Regions from separate parts of the Psychrosphaera sp. 1_MG-2023 genome, predicted to be linked through region 3. Evidence: predicted binding sites of a transcription regulator. Region 3 holds the regulator's gene; each other region holds the start of a gene.

Region 1 (6,262 bases), on a different contig from region 3:
TGGACTTTATTCGTAATTTAAATTGTGATGTTTCTCAAGGCTATTTCCACGCGAAGCCGATGCCCGCTGAGCAATTAGAGACATTTTTACTTGGACAACAGCCGGACGTCGAACCGTAGTGACAAGTTCAGACCATATTATAACTATTAATTGTCCCGACGAAGACGTGTGAGCACATTTTAGGATGGGACAAAAATAACAAAAAAGGGTTAATTGTTAATTAACCCTTTTTGTTTGCTTAAAACCAGAAACTTATATGGTTTTGCCAACCAAAAGTTCTTTTAAGTATTTAGCTGTATGAGAGGTTGTATTTTCACATACTTCTTCAGGCGTACCGGCGACCAAAATCTCACCGCCACCTGAACCCCCTTCAGGACCCAAATCGACAATCCAGTCCGCTGTTTTCACAACATCCAAATTGTGCTCGATAATCACCAGTGTATTACCGTGATCCCGCAGACGATGCAAGACGGTTAGTAGTTGCTCAATATCGTAAAAGTGCAAGCCAGTTGTAGGTTCATCAAGAATATACAGCGTTTGACCTGTATCTCTTTTGGACAACTCTTTTGCGAGTTTCACTCGTTGGGCTTCACCACCAGATAATGTTGTCGCTGACTGACCTAAACGGATGTAGCTTAAACCAACGTCCATAAGTGTTTGCAGTTTTCTCGAAATCGCTGGGATCGCATCGAAAAATTCTCTGGCGTCTTCAACCGTCATATCGAGAACTTGATGAATATTTTTGTTTTTGTAAGTTACTTCCAGGGTTTCACGGTTATAACGTTGGCTTTTACAAACATCACAAGGTACATACACATCCGGTAAAAAATGCATTTCCACTTTGATCATGCCGTCACCCTGACAGGCTTCACAACGACCACCTTTAACATTGAAACTAAAGCGACCCGCTTTGTAACCGCGGGAGCGTGCTTCCTGCGTACCGGCAAACATGTCACGTATATTGGTAAAAATACCAGTGTATGTTGCTGGATTAGATCTTGGTGTTCGACCAATTGGACTTTGGTCAATGTCGATGACTTTGTCTAGCTGATCCATACCTGTAATATCGCGATACGGACTTGGTTCAGAGGTAGTTGCGTTATTGAGTTCACGATGCGCAATTGGGTATAACGTACTATTTATTAACGTTGATTTACCTGAACCTGACACACCCGTTACACAAGTCATTAAGCCGAGAGGGATTTCTATCGTCACATCTTTTAAGTTGTTGCCAGTCGCACCGGATAGCGTCAACATCTTTTTGCGGTCGATTGGCGTTCTGGTTTTAGGGACTGCGATTTCCCGAGCGCCAGAAAGGTATTCACCCGTTAATGAACCCGGTGTGTTTTCAACTTCATCAGGCGTACCCTGGGCGATGATTTCGCCACCGTGAACTCCAGCGCCTGGGCCGATGTCGATAACATGGTCAGCTGCTCGAATGGCGTCTTCATCGTGTTCTACAACAATTACTGTGTTTCCTAAGTCTCTTAAGTGCACTAAAGTTTGCAATAGACGATCGTTGTCTCGTTGATGCAAACCTATGGAAGGTTCATCAAGTACATACATGACGCCCACTAAGCCAGCACCTATTTGACTGGCGAGTCTTATTCGCTGAGCTTCACCGCCTGACAGGGTCTCTGCGCTTCTCGAAATAGATAAATAATTGAGTCCAACATTGACTAGAAACCCGAGTCGTTGGCAGATCTCTTTTAGGATTTTTTCAGCGATTTGGGCTTTTTGGCCAGTCAGTTCCATGTTTTGGAAAAACTCGCTCGCTTCACCAATCGACATATCTGAAATTGTTGGCAAGTTAACGCCAGTAACAAAGACATTTCTCGCTTCTTCACGAAGTCGGCTACCATCACATGAAGGGCAATGCTGAGTACTAATATACTTAGTAAGTTCTTCACGCACAGAATTAGATTCTGTTTCGCGATAACGCCTTTCCATATTAGTTAATATGCCTTCAAAAGGATGATTTCTAACAACTACATCGCCTCTGTCGTTCATATATTTAAATTCGATTGGCTGTTGGCCACTGCCATTTAAGATCACGTGGCGATGGTCGTCTGACAATTCTGAAAATGGTAATGACAAGTCGATTTTGTAGTGGTCAGCAAGTGACTTAAGCATTTGGAAATAGTAGAAGTTACGTTTATCCCAACCGCGTATTGCACCGCCTATTAGACTTAGTTCACTATTAATAACGACTTTTTCTTGGTCGAAAAACTGCTTAACACCAAGTCCATCACAGCTTGAACATGCCCCAGCAGGGTTATTAAACGAGAACATCCGAGGTTCTAATTCTTGCATGGAGTAGCCACATTTAGGGCAAGCAAAGTTTGCGCTAAATGTGAGCTCTTCTTTATCTTCATCCATGTAAGCGACTTGGACATTGCCACTACTGAGTTCTAAACACGTTTCTATCGACTCGGCAAGGCGTTGTTGAATATCGTCGCGGACTTTTAAACGGTCTACAACGACCTCAATGGTATGCTTTTTGTGAAGTTCTAAATCTGGAGGATCGGATAAGTCACATACTTCACCGTCGATACGCGCACGAATAAAGCCTTGAGCCGCTAAGTTTTCTAGTGTCTTAACGTGCTCACCCTTACGGTCTCTAACAATAGGAGCTAACAGCATGATTTTGCTGCCTTCAGGCAACGCTAGAATGCGGTCGACCATTTGCGAAACGGTTTGTGCTTCTAGTTTTTCGCCGTGAGTAGGACATGTTGGCGTCCCTATGCGTGCAAAGAGCAGTCTTAGGTAGTCGTAAATTTCGGTAATTGTACCTACGGTTGAGCGTGGGTTATGAGACGTTGATTTTTGTTCAATTGATATTGCTGGACTAAGGCCTTCTATATGATCAACGTCAGGCTTTTCCATTAATGACAAAAACTGACGAGCATAGGCTGATAAAGACTCAACGTAACGTCGTTGGCCCTCGGCATACAATGTATCAAAAGCTAGAGATGATTTTCCTGAACCGGATAGTCCAGTGATGACAATGAGTTTGTCGCGTGGAATCGTTAAAGAAACATCTTTTAGATTGTGGGTTCTCGCACCCCTAACTTCTATTTTATCCATATTACCGTCATAACCTCATAATTTGACCGGTCAGTATGCCATCATTTGGTGAATAATTTAATAACAATGCTCGTTTTCTTAAACTTAAATAGGAAAGACCGTCGAGCTTTTGTATAGTGACTGTAAAATAAGTAACTAGTTAATGACAATTTTAGCCATTAGGTTAAAATGGCTAAAAATTTAAGTGTCTATATTTTTTACAGTTCAAATTGGTTGACCATTAAAGTTGTTGTAAAACAATAATTTAAATGTTGGCTTGTATATTGCTTTACCAGTGTAGACGAAATTAATTTAAACTCGGTTTTAGTAGAGTTGAAGGAAGTACATATGTTAAGAACATTGGCAATTATCGCGGCGATCACAGCGTCGGCAAATGCTACAGCAACATCGACTAGTATCGATTGGGATTTGCAATCATCAAACATAACTACAGATGGTACATGGGTAGCTGGCTCTAATAGTAGCACTTGGAACGATGCAGAATCGATTGCACTTACTAGTGATGGCGTCGAAGTTGTTGTTACTGGTTGGTCCGATTCAGAAGGTGATACTAGCGCATCAAACAGTAAAGAGTATTACGACCAAATAGTGGAGCAAGGTGATCTTTATTATTGGGGTGATAGTAACGGTTGGGGTGTTGTGAACGGTGATGAAAATTCAAACTCTGTGCCTGATCATTCAATTGATAACTACAGCAGCAGTTTAATGTATTCTGACCAAGACATGGTATTGCTGTCGTTTTCAGAAGCAGTAAGTTTAGAAGGTATTAGTGTCGGTTGGTATAGCGATGGTCAAAACAACATTCTTGATGTTGGTGCAGTTGCAATTTCTTCTCAAGATGTAGCCAATATGTCAAATGGCACGTCAACTTGGGATGATATCTACAGCGAAGTTGATATGTCTACTATTTCAAAACAAGGTTCAAGTAATTATTATGCTTTGGATAGTGATGCTGGTTCTTCTACCTTTTGGTTGGTCGGACTTTACAACGAGATGGAAAATTGTGATTACGACGCATTCAAATTGATGGGTGTAACGGCAAAAACAAGTAACGGCGGCGGTGGTACACCACCAGTTGACGTACCTGAGCCTTCTTCAATTGCAATATTCGCACTTGGTTTAGCCTTTATCGTTAGACAGAAAAAATTATCATCGAAATTTAAATTAAACTTCTAAATTTAAATTTTGTTTAAAATAAAAAAAGATGGCCTTTGCCATCTTTTTTGTTTTCTTTTACAGTAAAATTAATTCTCTTTCTCTAAGTTAAGCAACAGAGGCTTCTACGATGTTTCACCGTGCCCTAATTTCTGCATCGATTTCATTTTTACTTTTATTTTCATTCGCCGCTAAAGCGGCAAATAGTTATTATGAGCAAGCTGTTCAAGCATTTTATGAAGAGAAATATGAATCCAGCTTTATCTATCTAAAAAATGCCTTAGATGCGCAACCAGACAACTTGCCTGCAAAGATATTAATGGGAAAGATTTTTTTAAGGCGTGGCTATTTCAACGAAGCAATTAAGCAATTTGAAGAATCATTAGCCTATAAAGCCGACATTAATTTAATATTATCTGATTACGCCACGGCACTAAACTTTGCCAAACGTTACAAAGAGGTTTTAGTGTTTGCCGATGGTTACAAGCTAAATGATAGCTCGGCATATGAGCTTTATATCAATAAAGCGATAGCGTACCAAAATCTAGATTTAACCGTATTGAGTCGTAAGTCCTATCAAAACGCCATTGCTTTGAATGCTAAAGACACTCGGGCATTAAATAGCTTAGCGTCTTTAGAATCTTCATTGGGGAATATTGAAGAAGCGCAAAAACTAATTTCACGTTCACTGATTATCAATCCAAACGACCATCGTACCTACCACCTTCAAGGCCAAATTAGAATGTCAAAAAACGACTATCAAGGAGCGATAGAGTCGTACAATAAAGCTTTAAATTATGTAAATAATGACCCCGTGGTTCAACGTTCAATTATCTCTGCATTTATAAAAGTGGGTAGAATTGATGACGCCGAAAAAATGATCAATGATATTTTGGCCGTAACCCCTGAAGACCCACATATTATGTTGCTTTCAAGTTGGATGATGTCAATTAGAAAACAAGATGAACAATCGGCTTCAATGTTAGAATCGTTGTCTAATACCACCTCAATGATCCCGGAAGACGAGTTTATTAATAAACCATCTCTCATTTTTGTCACTGCCTTGTCTTCATATTTACAAGGTAATATAGAGCAAGCGTCAAAAGAACTTAGCAAATACTTAAATCTTGCACCTGGTGATTTACGCGCTATTTCGATGTTGACTAACGTTTATCTTAAACAAGACAAATCTCGCGAAGCAACTTATCTACTTGAGCGCCACGAATCCGCTGTGATCAGTGATTTGAAACTAGCCATACGTTTGGTCGATTTATATTTAAGTAATGGTCAAAAATTTGAAGCTGAGATGTTGTTAGAGAAACTTGAACTTGAATACCCAAATGAACTCGATGTTACGTTGCGTTTAGTCTCTATTTACAACCAATCTGGTCGTTCTGGACAGGCTAGGTTGCTGATTGAAAGAGTTAAAAATGACAAGTCTGATATTCGATTAGACATAGCTCGTGGCCTTATGTTCCTGCAAAACGGTGATATTCCTCAAGCATATGACGTTGTTGAAAAGTTATCTGAGCAATTTCCAGATAATTTTGATCTACAAAATTTTAAATCTGCGGTATTAATTAAGCAAAATAAAGCAGCCGAAGCGCAAAAAATTATTGTGAAGTTACTCGAAACTCGCCCTGATTTTTTTGAAGCTCGCTTTAACTTAGCAACAACCCACAAGATGTTGGGTCGTTTTGATGTTGCAAAAAATATTTTAGAAGAACTTCATGCAGAGCGTTCGACGCATGCAGACGTTAAATATATGTTGGCTCAAATATATGCTGAATACAAAAACTTCGACCAAGCAATACCTTTGTTGGTCACTGTTCAGGCCAAAAAAACAGGACGGTTGAGTCAAGAGTTGTTGTACGACATTTACTTTGAGCAAAAAGAATATCAATCGGCCTATAAAGTGATTAAAGAGTTATCTGCGTCATATATGTTTAACCCGCCATATTTGTTTAAACAGGTGGCTGTATTAGACAAGCTTGGCAAAAAAGACGAAGCAGCTAAACAG
Region 2 (6,262 bases), on a different contig from region 3:
TGAGAATGATAAAATTTATTTAATGCCGCTCGATAAAGTTCAAGGCGTATTGCCCGGTGGTCGAGTTACAGTTTCTCACGCCTCTAACAAGTTGCCGTTATCCCTAAGTTTATTAGGACGAGTAATTGACCCAAGCGGTCAACCGCTGGATGATCTTGGCGCAATTGATACCGACTCAGATGCCAATCAAAGCACAAAACCAATCAACCCATTATCAAGACGCCCTGTTAAAACAGCGATTGATGTGGGAGTTAAAGCCATAAATGGGGTCATTACTGTTGGCCAGGGACAAAGAATGGGGTTGTTTGCCGGTTCTGGTGTCGGTAAGTCCGTTTTACTCGGTATGATGACCAAAGGCACAACAGCCGATGTCATCGTTGTTGGCTTAATTGGTGAGCGTGGACGAGAAGTAAAAGAGTTCATCGACGAAATATTGGGAGATGAAGGGCGCAAACGCGCTGTGGTTGTCGCAGCACCAGCAGACATGTCACCTATTCGTCGTCTTAAAGGGTGTGAAACGGCCACTCAAATTGCTGAATATTTTCGTGACAAAGGACTAAACGTATTATTGCTCATCGATTCCATAACCCGTTATGCTCAAGCGCAACGCGAAATTGCTTTAGCGATAGGCGAACCTCCGGCAACCAAAGGTTACCCCGCTTCGGTTTTCGCCAAACTGCCAGCATTAGTTGAACGAGCTGGTAATGGTGGCGAAGGCCAAGGGTCGATTACTGCATTTTATACCGTTTTGTCAGAAGGGGATGATTTACAAGATCCAATAGCCGACGCAAGTCGCGCTATATTAGATGGACATATCGTATTATCACGAGATTTAGCTGACTCAGGGCATTATCCGGCCATTGATGTTGGCCGTTCAATTAGTCGTGTTATGCCTCAGGTGACCAGTCCTGAACATTTACACATGGCGCTTATGTTTAAAAAATTACTTTCAGCTTATGAACAAAATAAAGATCTTATTTCAATCGGCGCGTATGCGGCGGGAAGTAACCCTATTGTTGATAAAGCGATCCTATTAAAACCTGTAATTGACGCCTATTTGCAACAGCGAATGGATGACGTTGTCCCTTACGACCAAGCCTTAATGCAGTTACAAGCGCTTGTTCAGCAGATTAAATAACGCGGGGACTTGTTATGGCCGATGATTTTAGACAACTAGAAACCCTCTTCAAAATTGAAAAAGATAAAGAACAAGGCTATGCCACAGATCTCAATTCTGCCCAGTCGTTTTACCAATTAAACATTCAAAAACTGAAAGAAGTTGAGGGTTACAAATTGGACTATTTACGTCAGTTGCAACAAAGAGGCAATGCCGGATTACAGGGTGGCAACTATATGCACTTTCAGCGTTTTATTGTTCAACTAGACGAAGGCATTGTTGCCCAGTGCCATGCTGTGGATGTTGCCAAACAAGTTGTTCAACAACGTCGCGCTATTTGGTTAGAACAAAGGTCAAAAACCCAGGCCGTTGAAACGGTTTTAGCCAATAAAAGAGCGAAAAAGCAACTGGTTATGGACAAATTAGAACAGGCAGATAATGACGAGTTTGCACTTCAAAAGTTTGTTCGACAACAACATGTTTAACCCTATTTAGTTCAAAACGACGATTAAAAATCGAATTGGAACGGATATTGAATAAACAGGTTATAGAAAGGTTTATATCTCAATGTTTCGCGCCTTAAAAGTCGCCTTATCGTAATCATTTGAGAGTTGGCACAATTTCGGTTCTCACTCGTTTCAGCCAAAAGCAAAAACAACGGAACCGTAATTTAATGCAGCAAGTAATCAAGACAACATATATTCGTTGTCGTAGTGGAGTATAAATTTTGCAAAATAACCTACAACTCACGCAATCGAAAACTATAGACGACAAAGCGCTGTGGGCAATTGCGGATCGCACAGAAAAACAAGTGCAGGCTGCGGATTCTAAATTTGAACGTATGTTAGATGAAAACAAGCAACGTCAGTCTCAAACTGACGATTTGCGTTCAAAAGCATTAGCAAAAGAAAATGACATCAGGCTGCAACGTCAACAAGACCAAAATTTGCAAAGTAAAAATGAAAATAAACGCGTAGAAACATCTCAAAGTGCAGAACATGCACAGATCAGCCGTAGTGATAAATCGACAACAGCCCAACCTTTTGACACAAACAAAGGCGATAAAGCTGAAAAAAGTATAGAGCAACCGTTATCCGATTCAGAACAAGAGGCGTATTTACAAAGTCAAAAATTAGAAACAGAAAAAAATTATCAATCGGTTGCTTCAGAAATAGAGGCTTTTTCAACTAGCACAGACGAGCAACAGTCAGTAAAAATAAGTACGACTCATCTTACCGCAGAGCAAGCAAAAGTTTTGTTCCAGCAAGTGACGAATGGAAGTAGTGAGATAGCCGTACAACAAGAATTGAGCGAAGCAAAAACCACTGCTGAGCTGACCAAAAGCGCAAATGAACTTGCTAAGAGCGTCGCAACAGTTAGTGCGGCAGGTGAGAATTCGGCCGGTTTAAATACTAAACTCGAACCGCAAATAAGCGTAGTAAAGGATCTAAAAGCTGATGCGCAGAAGCTAGAGCAGTCACTTAAAGAGATATCCACAAATGACAAAGCAAGCTGGCTCGACGGTATAATGCAACTAGCAAATCAAAATGCCAATAAATCCAGTGATGAAAAAGCAATTTCAAAAGTAGATGCCGCTGATGCCGATAATGAATTAACCACAGCGGGACAAAATGAACTCGACGAATTTGCTAAGCTCATCGCATCATTCAAAAGTGCCGAGACAAGCGAAAACGCCCTAGTTACGGCTGAGTCGGATGCAGCTATCGAAGCTGATCAAACGAAAATCGATGCTGCAGTTCAAGATGCCGCAGGTCTAAATGAACAACTGAAAACGCTACAACTGAGTGAAGCAGAAATTGATACCAATGACATTAAGTCGACTTCAAATGAATTGCAGGTAACAGCCGGACAATCTGTAGGAGCAGACGCTTCTGCCACGGCAAGTGAAAACGAGCAACAGGTTAAGGTTCAAGGGCAGGCGTTAAATGCAGTTACCTCGGCAATTGAAGCTGAGCTTAACAAAAATAATGTTGCAGCAGGTGAAACAACAAAGCCTGTTAGTGTAACGAATAGCAACACAACAGCGGCGGCCTTGGCAAATGTTATTAATAAAAACAATATGGATGAAAATGCAGCTGGTAAGAACAACAATGTTAGCCAAAGCGTTGATGGATCAAAATTAACATCTGAATCACAAATCCACGATGAACTGTTAGCTAAACTAGCAGGGGAAGAAAAACTCGCTTCTCGAGACATCACTAGCCCAGTGGCAACGGTCTTGAATGCAGGTACAGCATTAGGTAGCACCGAAGCCGGTAGCCTATTGGCAGACAGTATAGCCCGCGTTGAGCTAGGGGCCGTTCAGCTAGAAAAAACAATGATGGCGGCTAAGCTCGATATACAAACTCAAATTAAGCATGACGTTATCATTAAAGAAAATGTTCTCTTTAATAAACAAGAATTAGCAGCCAATGTGCAGCAACAAGTCGGCATGATGATGGCGCGAAACATGAAGTCTATTGATATTCGTCTAGACCCGCCTGAGTTAGGGTCAATTCGAATTAAAATGCAGTTAAATGGTGATCAAGCTGCTGTCAGTTTTATGGTGTCGAGTCAACAGGCCAAAGATGCATTAGAAAACGCGATGCCTAAGTTAAAAGAGATGTTAGAGCAACAGGGCATGGAATTGGCTGATTCCGACGTTCAACATGAGCAAAGTGGTCAAGGTGGAACAGAGGCTGGAGCTGAAACGCATCATGCTGGTACAAAAGGCGAGGACAGCACCGACGAACATTTAGGTGATGCAACTGAAGTGGTCGTTGATATTCCGTCTCCTTATAAAGTTGATTATTATGCATAGCAATTTTGGACGGTTAAAAAGTAAAGCGGTTTAAAAATATTGGCGTAAACACATTAATTATTGTGCTTTTTGTTCAACAGATAAGCGAATTGCAGATTAAAGACTTAAATCGTTGCGTTAACTGACTGTGCGCAATAACATGGCTACCATACCGTGTAATTTGGGATACATAATAATGGCTGAAGAAGAAAGTGATTTAACGTTAGAGGAAGAACAGGGCAAAGGTGGCAATAAGATGATGTTAATCATTATTATTGTAGCTGTTGTTTTAATTGGCGCTGGCGCAGCATTCTTTTTGTTATCTGGTGATGACGAAGCACCTGTTGCCGAAGGCGAACAGACAACGGAAGAAAGTGTTGCTGACGCCGAACCTTCTCAACCAGCTGAAATGGGTAACGCCAAATATGTGACGATGCCGCGACCATTTACGTTTAACGTACCTGGTACAACTCGCGATAGACTCGTTCAAATTCGTGTACAATTAATGGTGCGCGGCGACAACAATCAAGAGTTAGCGCAGAAACATATACCTTTGATTGAAGGCACGTTGTTAAAGGCTTTCAGCACTGCTACAGCCGATGATTTGGCCACCACTGCAGGTAAAGATGCATTGAAGTTAAAAGCAGCCAAAGACGTGCAAAAAGCAGTAATTGATATAACTGGCTCGAAAATTGTAGAGGAAGTATTGTTTACTGGTTTTGTAATGCAATAACCGGCAGGTAATAATAAGAGAACTAATATGACTGATCTTCTGTCACAAGATGAAATTGATGCGTTGCTCCACGGAGTCGATGATGTCGAAGAAGAAGAAATAGAGGAAGGCGGTGGCGGCGGTGAAGCCGGTACCCTAGACTATGACTTCTCCTCGCAGGATCGGATCGTGCGTGGCCGTATGCCAACTCTTGAGTTGGTGAATGAGCGTTTTGCGCGTCATATGCGGATCAGTCTGTTTAACATGATGAGACGTACTGCTGAAGTGTCAATAAACGGCGTACAAATGATTAAGTTTGGTGAATATATTCACACCTTGTTTGTACCAACTAGCTTAAACATGGTTCGATTCAGACCGTTAAAAGGTACTGGCTTAATCACCATGGAAGCACGTCTGGTATTTATCTTAGTGGATAACTTTTTTGGAGGTGACGGTCGTTACCATGCAAAAATAGAAGGCCGCGAATTTACTCCAACAGAACGTCGAATTATTCAGATGTTGCTGAAACTCATTTTCGAAGATTACAAAGAAGCTTGGTCGCCGGTCATGGACGTAAGTTTCGAATATCTTGATTCTGAAGTGAATCCAGCGATGGCAAATATTGTTTCACCAACTGAAGTTATCGTAATTAGTTCATTCCATATTGAGCTTGACGGCGGCGGTGGAGACTTCCACGTAGCGCTACCATACTCAATGTTAGAACCCATTCGTGAGCTGTTAGATGCTGGTGTTCAAAGTGATAGAGAAGATACGGACTATCGTTGGAGTAAGGCACTTCGAGACGAAATAATGGATGTGTATGTTGATTTACATACTCAGATGTTAGAAATGGACTTACCATTACATCAAGTTATGAATCTAAAAGACGGCGATATTATTCCAATTGAAATGCCAGAATACATTACGGTATTTGTCGAAGGTCTGCCAACGTACCGAGCTAAATTAGGACAATGTCGTGACAATGTCGCGATCCAGATTTCAGAGAAGATAAAACGTCCAGAATCTGCTAAGTCAGAAATGAACGTATTGACCAAAGGTGGTCGTCGACTAGACGACGATTCCGAATTATTAGCATTAGAAGACGATTTGGAATTATAAGTCGTTATAAATTTTTTAAGGTAAATGATTATGAGTGATGATCAAGATACTATGGACGAGTGGGCAGCAGCCCTAGCCGAAGCTGAAGATGGTGGTGGCGATGACGGTATTCAAACTGCTGAACTCGACGAACTAACAGAAGCACGAAGCAACTTAAATGAAGATGAGACGCGTAAGCTAGAAACAATTTTAGATATTCCGGTTAATATTTCAATGGAAGTTGGCCGCAGTAAAATTAGTATTCGTAACTTATTGCAACTAAATCAAGGCTCCGTTGTTGAACTTGACCGTGTTGCGGGTGAACCACTTGACGTATTAGTTAATGGCACGTTGATTGCTCACGGCGAAGTGGTCGTTGTTAACGACAAATTTGGTATTCGACTTACAGATGTTATCAGTCAAATTGAACGTATTAAAAAGTTACGTTAAACGGTTATGCTTTAGTTTTGTTGCTGTCATCAGCCAAACGGCGTTTGCTGAAGAGGTTGTAAAACAACAAAACTTTGCATCGAAA
Region 3 (6,262 bases):
CCTGAGCTAATTGCGCTAGTTTGGTGGCCGCACGGGCGTGCAACCCAAGTTTGTTTTCTATGGTAACGGTACGACTAATTTCCATGTTTATTCACTCTTCAAATAACGACTTATCTCACGATGGCGCGTTTTAACGTCATTTTCACGTGAGCGATATAAGTTTGCAAGTGCCTCGGCGATGTAAACCGAGCGATGTTTTCCGCCAGTACAGCCAATGGCAATGGTTAAATAACTGCGGTTGTTTCGTTCCAAATGTGGCAGCCACGTCGACATAAAGTTATTAATTTGGAATACAAATTTATTAACCAATGGCTCGGCTTCTAAAAATTCTATTACGGGTAAATCTAGGCCGGTTAAAGGCCGCAGAGCAGGTTCCCAATGTGGATTTGGTAAAAAACGTGCATCAAATACAAAGTCGATATCGTTTGGTACACCATATTTGAAACCGAAAGATTCAAACGTTATTACGAGGTTTTTTTCCGATTTACCAAGAATTTTTTCGCGCACCATTTCGGTTAGTTGGTGAACGTTTAAATCTGACGTGTCGATAAACAAATCGGCACGAGTCGCAATAGAATCAAGGAGCTTGCGTTCTTCTTGAATTGCCTCAGGTAGGCCAGACTCTTTTTTTGATAATGGGTGCAAGCGACGAGTTTCGCTATAACGACGGATCAAAACCTCGTCTTTAGCGTCAATATACAAAACCGTTGTATTAACGTTTTTAGGTAAAAAATCGAGGTTTTCGACTAGCTCTTGCTCGGATTCTGGAATATTCCGAACATCAATGCTAACGGCAACTTGTTCATAATTTTGACTGAGACTGTGCGATAGAGCTGGCAATAGATTTACTGGTAGGTTGTCTACACAGTAATAACCAAGGTCTTCTAACACTCGCAGTACGACGGTCTTCCCTGAGCCTGAACGGCCACTAACAATAAAAATATGCATTTTAGGCGGCTTCTATTATGTTGTATAAATCCAAATCTGTTTCTGCTCTACGAATTTTGCGTAAAACATCTTTGTTGTCAAAGGTTTTTGCTATCGATGCCAATGTTGCCAGATGAGTGTCGCATTGATCTTCTGGTACTAACAGGGCAAAAAATATATCTACAGGTCGTTTATCAATCGCATCGTAATTCACTCCTTTGTGGGTAACTAAGAGAACTGCTACGGCTTTACTCGAATTTTTTATTCGGCCATGTGGTATCGCAATTCCGTTACCTATACCAGTGCTGCCCAACTTTTCTCTGTTCATCAAGCTCTCTAAAATATCTATGCTAGATAAATTTGGCAGCTGCGCACTCGCAATTTCAGCTATATGTTCAAGTATTTTTTTCTTGCTTTTACAATCAGCAATAACTTTGGTGCAATCTGGTTGAAGTAATAATTTTAAATTCATGTTTGGTTAACTGCCTACCTTTTGCTTACGCCAAAAGGTGTTGTTTGTGACGCCGTCCCTAGCGTCACGTTTATTTAGTTTAAACCCATCAGTGACGGGTCAATTTCTCTTTATGTTTTATTACCTGTCGATCTAGCTTATCTATTAAACTATCAATCGCGGCATACATATCGTTATGTTCAGAAGTGGCGAACAATTCACCACCGTTTACATGTAAGGTTGCTTCAGCTATTTGACTCAGTTTTTCAACGTCTAAAATCACATGGACATTATTGATATGGTCAAAGTGACGCTCTAATTTAGCAAATTTGTTATCTACGTATTCTTTTAATGACTCTGTTAAATCTATATGACGACAAGTTAAATTAATTTGCATAAAAAATTCCTTCTGTTGATATAGAGAGGTGTTTACACCAGTCGTTTTCGTTGGTTTGAAGGGGGAATATTTAATGATTCCCGGTATTTTGCAATAGTCCGTCTGGCAACCTGAATACCTTGGTCAGCCAGGATCTCTGCAATTTTACTATCACTGAGAGGTTTAGCCTGATTTTCCGCCGCAACTAACTTTCTGATTAAAGCTCTAATCGCAGTGGAAGAACATTCACCACCGTTCTCTGTACTTACATGACTCGAAAAGAAGTACTTAAGTTCAAAAATTCCTCTAGGTGTGTGCATATATTTTTGAGTCGTCACACGAGAAATTGTTGATTCATGCATGTCGACCATTTCTGCGACATCGTTCAAAACCATTGGTTTCATGGCTTCTGGGCCATATTCAAAAAATCCCTGCTGTTGCTGCACGATACAGTTTGATACTTTTAGCAGCGTATCGTTACGACTTTCTAAACTTTTGATAAACCATTTAGCTTCTTGTAAATGGGAACGTACAAATTGCGTGTCACTGGTATTTTTTGAGGTTTTTGACAACGATGCATATTGTTCGTTTATTTTTAGTTTAGGCATGGAATTTGGATTTAGCTCTACTAACCAACGACCTTTTTTCTTAACGACCGTTACATCGGGAATGACGTAGTCGATTTCATCTTTGATAACGACACTTGCAGGATTTGGATTAAGTTGTTGGATGAGTTCTAGAATATCTTTCAGATCGGGTTCTTTTAACTTGGTTTTTCTAAGTAAAGTCCGGTAATCACGATTGGCCAGTAAATCGATGTAATTGTCGATAACGTCTATGGCCTCAAATTTCCATGGCGTGTCATTTGAAAATTGTTTCAATTGCACCGACAAGCATTCTTGTAACCCTCTGCAGGCGACGCCTACGGGGTCGAATAGTTGAATACGTTTAAGTACCGCTTCAACTTCTTCTATTTCCACATCTTCGATGTCAATGGCTTCTACGATGTCCTCAGCGGTGAGGCGTAAAAAGCCTTTTTCGTCGACGCCGTCAATAATGGCGGTCGCGATTGCAAGATCTTGTTCGGTAAACGTAGAAAGGTTTAACTGCCAGCGGAGGTGGTCTTGAATATTGTCAGTGGTTTCACCTTGATAGACTGTGTCTTCGCCTTCATATGCTGGGCCAGAGCTCGCAGGGGCGGCGCTCATGTAGTCATCCCATGTTGTGTCCGTAGACATCTCTTCACTGATGGTTTCGGTTTGAAGTGCTTCAGTGGTATTTATTTCTTCCTGCGCCCAGTCGGTATCGTCGTCGGTCGTTTTGTTTTGACCTTCCGTTTCACCCAATACATCTTCTATCGATTGTTCGCTTTTTTCGTGATTTAAACTTTCGTCTTCTGCGTCCAATAGAGGATTGCTATCCAAGGCTTCTTGAATTTCTTGGTGGAGTTCTAATGAGGATAACTGCAACAACCTTATGGCTTGTTGCAATTGTGGGGTCATTGTTAATTGCTGACCCATTTTTAATTGAAGTGAAGGTCTCATCTAATTCCAATCAGATTATACTAATTAATGGTTATACACTAAATTACAAAGTGAACTGGTCACCTAAGTAAACTTTTTTCACGATTTCGCTAGCAAGGACTTCTTCTGGTGTACCTTCTGCGATTAATTCACCATGACTCACGATATAGGCTTTTTCACATACATCAAGCGTTTCACGTACATTATGGTCGGTAATTAAAACACCGATCCCTTTTGCGACGAGTTGTTGGATAATCTTTTTAATATCAATTACTGATATAGGGTCGACCCCAGCAAATGGTTCGTCAAGTAATATAATTTTAGGATCCGCAGCCAGCGCTCTTGCAATTTCTACTCGCCTACGCTCACCACCTGACAATGCCATACCTAAACTATCGCGAATGTGTTCTATATGAAATTCACCAATAAGATCATCTAACAAATCGGCTTTTTGGTTGGCATTGATGTCCTTTCTCATTTGTAACACGGCCATGATATTTTGGGAAACAGTAAGTTTTCTAAATATCGAAGATTCCTGTGGTAAATAGCCTATTCCATGACGAGCACGAACATGCATTGGTTCGTGACTTAAGTCAATATCATTAAGTGTAATGCTACCTTTGTCGTTAGGAACCAATCCAACTATCATATAAAAAGTTGTCGTTTTACCGGCACCATTTGGCCCAAGTAGTCCGACGACTTCACCGGCATTTACTGAAATACTGACGTCTTTTACAACTTGCCTTTTGTTATACGACTTGGCGAGATGTGTTGCGATTAATTTAGTCATCGAGTTATTAATTCCGTCGTTAGCCGTTTTTCTTTTTTGTTTTTATCGTAGTGGTAACTCGACCACCCGTTGAGGCATCGCCATCCGCTTTTACGCGCTTTTTAGCAAGGTCAAATTCGATCGAGCCACTTTGTACTTCAGAGCCACCTTGTTTAAACTTTGCGTCGCCACTTAATTTAAGGGTTTGAGTTGTAACAAAGTATTCAATCTCGTTTGCTTTTGCGGTTAAGTTACCGTTTTCTTCGTCGATTTGAGTAAATAAAGCCGGACTGCCTTTGGCAATTAATTTTTCACCGGTGCCGTCCTGGGTGTCGACAAATAGCTCATCCGCTTTAATTGATATAGGCCCCTGAGAAACAACAACATTACCTTTAAAATACATCGTATTGTTGTTGTAATTAAGATCTTGATTGTCCGATTTTATTTTCAAATCTTCGCTGTTTGCCGAAACGGCCATACTAAATAGAGCAACCAATATTGTGGCGATATACGCGTGTCGCTTGAATGTCATTACTTGTTACCTTTAATCAGCGTTTCCACATGATGAGTTAGTGTCACCGTGCCTTCAGTTAAATTTGCAACCAAACCTTGCCCAACAATTGTCAATTTATCACCCGTAATCGTAATCGGATTGTCTGTTGTTACCAAGTTAGAGTCTAAGTTAATTTCTAAAAAATTTGTTGTTATGGTTTGGATCAATGACTTTTCGCCAAGTTGTACCATGATGACATTTTTATCTAAGGTTAATATACCTTCTTGCATGTCGCCAATTTGTGCGGAGAGTCGCCAAAATGGTTTTTTATCTTGGTAAATTATAAATTCAGGTGAAATAAAATGAGTTAGGGACAACTCTGAAAAGTGCTCCATTTTTTGTGAAAACACTTCTTGCTGCAGTTCACCATTAGAGTCAAACAACTCTTGATGCAGCAATTTAGCGGTAAATTCCGGGATCAGTTCTTCTTCAAAGTCAAAAGGCATTTGCGATTGTGGCGCGAAATTGGGCTGCCATAAAACGGCAACGATCCCCAAAAACAATATAACAACAACGCCACGGGCTAACATTATAGACTTGCTCCGGTGATATTCTCGGTAATGTACTCTTCACCATAGTTCGCCATGATCAGTAGGTCGGTTAATTCTCTTACAGAACCTCGTCCACCATTTAATGTCGTTACTAAATGAGCAATGCTTTTGATATATGGGTGCGCGTCGCCTGTAGCGGTTGCAAGGCCAACTTTTAACATTACCGGAGCATCTGGAAAATCATCACCAATGTATGCGATTTGTTCGTCGGTTAAGTTTAAGTCTGATTTTAGTTGCTCGTAACCTTCTAGTTTTTGGTCCATACCTTGGTAAATATGTTTTACACCTAAACTGCTCATGCGAGTTTGCACAATTGTTGATTTGCGTCCCGTGATTACCGCGACTTCAACACCTGCATCTATTAAAGAACGAATGCCATAACCATCTTTGGTATTAAAGCCTTTTAATTCTTCACCACTGTTGGCTAGGATTACGGTTCCGTCTGAAAAAACGCCGTCGATATCGCATATTAATAATTTGATTTGCTGCGCGCGAGCGACAACATCATTTGGTATTGCCTGATACCAAGTTTCATATCTGCGCATTTAAAGTACCCCTGCTTTTAATAAGTCGTGCATATTTATCGCGCCCACTGGGAAGTTATTATCATCGATTATAAAAAGACTGTTTATCTTTTTTTCTTCCATAATATGCAAAGTTTCAGCGGCAAGGATATTTGCGGCGCTGCAAATTGAGTTACGAGTCATATAGTTAACTATACCGGCGGACATGTCGAGCTTGTCTTGATCTAGACAACGACGCAAGTCTCCGTCGGTAAAAATACCCGCTAATTGTCCCTGGTCATTGGTGATCCCCGTCATACCAAGTCCTTTGGCTGACATTTCGATGATCGCTTGTTTTAATGTCGCTTGGTCAGTGACCAACGGGATCCGTTTTTCAGTATGCATTACATCTTTATTAGTGAGTAATAACTTACGGCCAAGTGCTCCGCCGGGGTGACTAAGGGCAAAGTCTTCCGCGGTAAACCCACGTTCTTCTAACATTGACACGGCCAATGCATCGCCAAGAACTAAACTCGCTGTTGTCGATGCTGTTGGTGCAAGTCCGAGTGGGCAGGCTTCTTGTTTAACGCCTGCATAAAGGTGCACATC

What was found. Region 3 encodes sigma-54, which starts transcription at its own class of promoters, with help from an activator protein. Its sites were predicted from a motif close to GTTGGCACGNNNNTNGNNT; they were not measured.
Region 1: the regulator sigma-54 is predicted to act here: its motif matches at 3,338-3,356, upstream of xdp1 (exosortase-dependent surface protein XDP1).
Region 2: the regulator sigma-54 is predicted to act here: its motif matches at 1,637-1,655, upstream of Q4575_RS03420 (flagellar hook-length control protein FliK).

The regions. Positions count from the first base shown of each region.
Region 1 is NZ_JAUORW010000002.1:7,321-13,582, forward strand. It holds gene Q4575_RS01725 (EAL domain-containing protein) at 1-119, shown strand, start outside; gene uvrA (excinuclease ABC subunit UvrA) at 253-3,087, opposite strand; gene xdp1 (exosortase-dependent surface protein XDP1) at 3,415-4,263, shown strand; gene prsT (XrtA/PEP-CTERM system TPR-repeat protein PrsT) at 4,373-6,262, shown strand, end outside.
Region 2 is NZ_JAUORW010000003.1:102,637-108,898, reverse strand. It holds gene fliI (flagellar protein export ATPase FliI) at 1-1,138, shown strand, start outside; gene fliJ (flagellar export protein FliJ) at 1,153-1,602, shown strand; gene Q4575_RS03420 (flagellar hook-length control protein FliK) at 1,845-3,938, shown strand; gene fliL (flagellar basal body-associated protein FliL) at 4,114-4,650, shown strand; gene fliM (flagellar motor switch protein FliM) at 4,678-5,748, shown strand; gene fliN (flagellar motor switch protein FliN) at 5,779-6,177, shown strand; gene fliO (flagellar biosynthetic protein FliO) at 6,137-6,262, shown strand, end outside.
Region 3 is NZ_JAUORW010000019.1:42,957-49,218, reverse strand. It holds gene Q4575_RS16450 (HPr family phosphocarrier protein) at 1-85, opposite strand, end outside; gene rapZ (RNase adapter RapZ) at 88-948, opposite strand; gene ptsN (PTS IIA-like nitrogen regulatory protein PtsN) at 950-1,399, opposite strand; gene hpf (ribosome hibernation promoting factor) at 1,488-1,775, opposite strand; gene Q4575_RS16430 (RNA polymerase factor sigma-54) at 1,808-3,298, opposite strand; gene lptB (LPS export ABC transporter ATP-binding protein) at 3,342-4,067, opposite strand; gene lptA (lipopolysaccharide transport periplasmic protein LptA) at 4,087-4,578, opposite strand; gene lptC (LPS export ABC transporter periplasmic protein LptC) at 4,578-5,129, opposite strand; gene kdsC (3-deoxy-manno-octulosonate-8-phosphatase KdsC) at 5,129-5,695, opposite strand; gene Q4575_RS16405 (KpsF/GutQ family sugar-phosphate isomerase) at 5,696-6,262, opposite strand, start outside.